DNA from 2 places in the Allobosea massiliensis genome. Region 1 is predicted to be linked to the other one. Evidence: predicted binding sites of a transcription regulator. Region 1 holds the regulator's gene; the other holds the start of a gene.
The links. Region 1 encodes LexA, which represses DNA repair genes until DNA is damaged. Its sites were predicted from a motif close to TGTTCNNNNTGTGTTCNG; they were not measured.
Positions count from the first base shown of each region.

Region 2: the regulator LexA is predicted to act here: its motif matches at 671-688, upstream of ACFPN9_RS04420 (PA0069 family radical SAM protein).

Region 1 is NZ_JBHSLU010000008.1:131,795-133,991, reverse strand. Features, by position in the region: gene ACFPN9_RS05880 (molybdopterin molybdotransferase MoeA) at 1-688, shown strand, start outside; gene lexA (transcriptional repressor LexA) at 798-1,538, shown strand; gene ACFPN9_RS05870 (ComEC/Rec2 family competence protein) at 1,549-2,197, opposite strand, start outside.
Region 2 is NZ_JBHSLU010000007.1:272,778-274,974, forward strand. Features, by position in the region: gene ACFPN9_RS04410 (DUF721 domain-containing protein) at 1-84, opposite strand, end outside; gene ACFPN9_RS04415 (hypothetical protein) at 131-619, opposite strand; gene ACFPN9_RS04420 (PA0069 family radical SAM protein) at 814-1,935, shown strand; gene ACFPN9_RS04425 (ribonuclease HII) at 2,129-2,197, shown strand, end outside.

The sequences.
Region 1 (2,197 bases):
GCTGGTGGCGATCCTCGCCACCGGCGACGAGCTCGTGCTGCCGGGCGAGCCGGTCGGGCCCGACCAGATCGTCGCCTCCAACTCGTTTGCGCTGGCCGCGCTGGTCGAGCAGGCGGGCGGGAGCGTGCTCGATCTCGGCATCGCCCGCGACGACCATGCCGATCTCGCCGCCAGGATCGGGCAGGCGCGGGACGCCGGCGCGGATGTGCTGGTGACGCTGGGCGGCGCCTCCGTCGGTGCCCATGATCTCGTCCAGGAGGCGCTGAAGCGCGCCGGCATGGATCTCGGCTTCTGGAAGATCGCGATGCGGCCGGGCAAGCCGATGATGACCGGCCGGCTCGGCCCGATGGTCGCGATCGGCCTGCCGGGCAACCCCGTCTCCTCGATCGTCTGCGGGCATCTCTTCGTGGTGCCGGTGATCGAGGCCCTGCTCGGCATGCCCTCGCCCGAGCGCGACCGCAGCGAGCCCGGCTTGCTCGGGCGCGACATGCCGGCCAATGACGAGCGCGAGGATTATTTGCGCTCCAGCCTCGTCCTGACCGAGGCCGGCTGGGAGGCGACGCCGTTCGAGAGGCAGGATTCCTCGATGCTCGGCCTGCTCGCGAGGGCGCAGGCGCTGGCGATCCGCCCGGTTTTCGCGCCGGCGGCCCGCAAGGGCGATCCCTGCCGCTTCATTCGTCTGCGATAGGTCGCGGGCTGGCGCATCGGCTTGCGGAACACAACGCGAACGGGTATGGTGTTCGTGATTTGTTTCGAATCTGCGATGATCGGCAGATTTCAGAGCGCCGGCGGGGATCATGCTGACACGCAAACAGTTCGAACTGCTTCGCTTCATCCATGAGCGCCTGCGCGAGAGCGGCGTCCCTCCCTCCTTCGACGAAATGAAGGACGCGCTCGACCTCAAGTCGAAATCCGGCATCCACCGCCTGATCATGGCCCTCGAGGAACGCGGCTTCATCCGCCGCCTGCCGAACCGGGCACGGGCGCTCGAAGTGATCAAGCTGCCGGATGGCGCGGGTGGTGGCCTCCAGGGCGGCGCGCGCCGCTTCAATCCCTCCATCGTCCAGGGCGGGCTCGGCAAGGAGACGCCGCCGGCCAAGGACGGGCTGCCCGGCCGGGCGCGCCCGGTGGAGGCGATGCCGGAAGACGCCCGCAACACGATCGCGATCCCTGTCATGGGCCGCATCGCGGCGGGCACGCCGATCTCGGCGATCCAGAGCCGCAGCCACAGCGTCGCCCTCCCCGCCGACATGCTCGGCTCCGGTGAGCATTTCGCGCTGGAGGTCCGCGGCGACTCGATGGTCGAGGCCGGCATTCTCGACGGCGACACGGTGGTGATCCGGCGCCAGGACACCGCCAATACCGGCGACATCATCGTCGCCCTGATCGACGACGAGGAGGCGACGCTGAAGCGGCTGCGCAAGCGGGGCTCCTCGATCGCGCTGGAGGCAGCCAATCCGGCTTACGAGACGCGGGTGCTGGGACCGGACCGGGTCAAGATCCAGGGTCGGCTTGTCAATCTGATGCGGCGCTACTGACGGGCCGGCGCTAGGGCAGGCGCTCGGTATCGGGCGCCTCCTCGGCCGGTGGCGGCCCAGCCGGGCCCGCAGTTGTCGGCGCGGGCTGGGGACGCCGGCGGCTCCAGGGCCGGTCGCCCGCATCCTGCGCCGCGTGGTTTTGCCAGCCGGAGCGAGTCCGAACCAGGGCTGTCGCGCCATCGCGCTGCAACGTCATCCGGTCGATCAGCCGCGCGCGGCAGGCCGCCGTCCAGGGAATCGGCGTCACCACCACATCGGCGCGGCGGCAATCCTCGATGATGGCGAGCCGGTCCTGCGCATAGGCGATGCTGTGGCCCTCTCTCGTCATCAGCACGCAGCCGCGCGGATCGCAGGCCGCGCCCTTGCGCAGCGACGGGTCGTCGGGCTGGCGGCCGTCGCCATCCGCCGTCAGCCATTGCTGCAGGACGAAGCGGCTCGGCTTGCCGGCGATCACGAGCAGGCCGTCCTTGCCGCGCACCGCGAGGCCCGAGCCGTCGCGCTCGATCAGGATCGCCGGCTTCTCCGGTTTGGCCGCGACGGCCACGCCGCCGACCAGCGGCAGGATCGCCAGCAGACGCAGCTTCGTCGTCCACAGCGTCGCCCAGAGCAGCGCGGCCGAAAAGCAGCCGAGCGCGGCCGGGCCGAAGGCGGCGAGCACC
Region 2 (2,197 bases), on a different contig from region 1:
GATCGCCCGCCCGGCGAATCCCTGCGCGGCGAGCGCGGGCGCGAGCAGGTCGTCGATCAGGTCTGCGAGGGGTTTGACGGCCATGCGCGACTGTGCGGCGCTGCGCTCGCCGGCGCAAGCCGGCCGCGCATCATCCCGCGGCCCGCTCCCGCCCGACGGCCAGGCGCTGCGGCGCCCCGCCGAGGCGCCCGGCGAGCGCATGGCCCTTGGGCAGGACGAGCCCGGCGCGCAACCGGTGCGGTCCGAAGGAGAGGCCGGCGCGCTCGCGCAGCGACTGGGCGAAGCCCTTGAGCGGGATCAGCGCCGGCCTGTCCGGCGCCATCAGCAGATGGCGCTCCACGGCTTGCGGCCAGTGCGCCTGCGGCAGGTCGCCTTCTTCCAACAGCAGGAGCCAGTCGCCCCGCGCCTGGGCCGCGCCCGCCGGCCAGCTTTCCGACCCGCCGGCGCGCAGATAGCTCGCTCCGGTCGCATCCGCGAGGCGCTCCACCGTGGCGTCGCCCACGGCATCGAGAACGACGGCATGGCCGAGGAATCCGTCGGCCACCGCCGGGATCAGGACGGAAAAAGTGGCCGCGAGGGCCTCGGTCGAGCCAGCGCTGCGTATGACCGCGGTGAGCATGCGCCTCCTTATGTCGCAGCGCAGCATGTCGCAATCCTGTCGCTTGCAATTCGTTCCCTTTATGTTCACATTAAACGACGCAGAAATCGCCGATTCCCGGTGATTTTCGAAGGATGTTCAGCGCCATGCTCCAGAGCAGGCCCTCTTCGCGGCCGATTTCCGCCCAGCCACTGAAACAGGCCGGTGCGGGCCGGATGTCGGTCTCGGCGCGCGTCGCGCCGGTCGATCCGCTCGCCTATGCCGGCCACCGCATCGATCCCGAGCGCCGGCGCGGACGCGGCGCGACGATCAATCCCGGCGGCCGCTTCGAGGCCGAGCAGCGCATCAGCGAGGATGACGGCTGGGGCTCGCTCGGCGAGCTCCCGGCGTTCAGGACCGAGGTCGCGGTCGAGAAGCCGCGCACCATCATCACCAAGAACGATTCCCCGGATATTTCGTTCGACCGCTCGATCAACCCCTATCGCGGCTGCGAGCATGGCTGCGTCTACTGCTTCGCGCGGCCGAGCCACGCCTATCTCGGCCTGTCGCCGGGGCTCGACTTCGAGAGCAGGCTGACCGCCAAGCCCGACGCCGCGCTGCTGCTGGAGAAGGAACTCTCGGCCCCGTCCTACCAGCCGCGCACCATCGCGATCGGCACCAACACCGACGCCTATCAGCCGATCGAGAAGAAGCTGCGCATCATGCGCCAGATCCTTGAGGTGCTGGCGAGGTTCAACCACCCGGTCGGCATCGTCACCAAGTCGGCGCTGGTCCAGCGCGACATCGACATCCTCGCGCCGATGGCGGCGAAGGGGCTGGCCAAGGTCGCGATCTCGATCACCACGCTGGACCCCAAGGTCGCGCGCGGCATGGAGCCGCGCGCCGCCTCGCCCGCCAAGCGGCTGGAAACGGTGAAGGCGCTGTCCGACGCGGGCATCCCGGTGACGGTGCTGGTGGCCCCAATCATTCCGGCGATCAACGAGCACGAGATCGAGCGCATCCTCGACGCGGCGAAGGCCGCCGGTGCCCGCGAGGCCGGCTATGTGCTGCTGCGCCTGCCGCTGGAGGTGAAGGACCTCGTGCAGGACTGGCTCCTGACCCATCACCCCGACAAGCTGCGCCATGTCGTCTCGCTGATCCGCTCGACGCGCGGCGGCAAGGACTACGACGCCGCCTGGGGCCAGCGCCAGGTCGGCTCCGGCCCCTATGCCTGGATGATCGGCCGGCGCTTCGAGATGGCGGCTGAGCGGCTGGGCTTCAACGGCACCCGCACGCGCCTGCGCAACGACCTCTTTGTCAAGCCGGAGAAGGAGAAGGCGCAGCTGAGCCTGTTCTGAGGGGACATCGGCTCTTGCCCGAGCCCTCATCCTGAGGAGCAGCCGCCAGGCTGCGTCTCGCAGGATGCTCCAGGAGGCTCCGGAACCAGCTGGAACATCCTTCGTGACGCGGATTTGTGCCCGCTCATTAGGATGAGGGCTGAGAAGGGATCGCCGCTATTGGTTTTGCCGCGAATCGGCATAAGCCCCGCCCATGACCGCGCATTTCCACCGCGAGACAAAAGCCATCGCCGAGGGCCTCTGGCCGCTCGCGGGCGTCGAC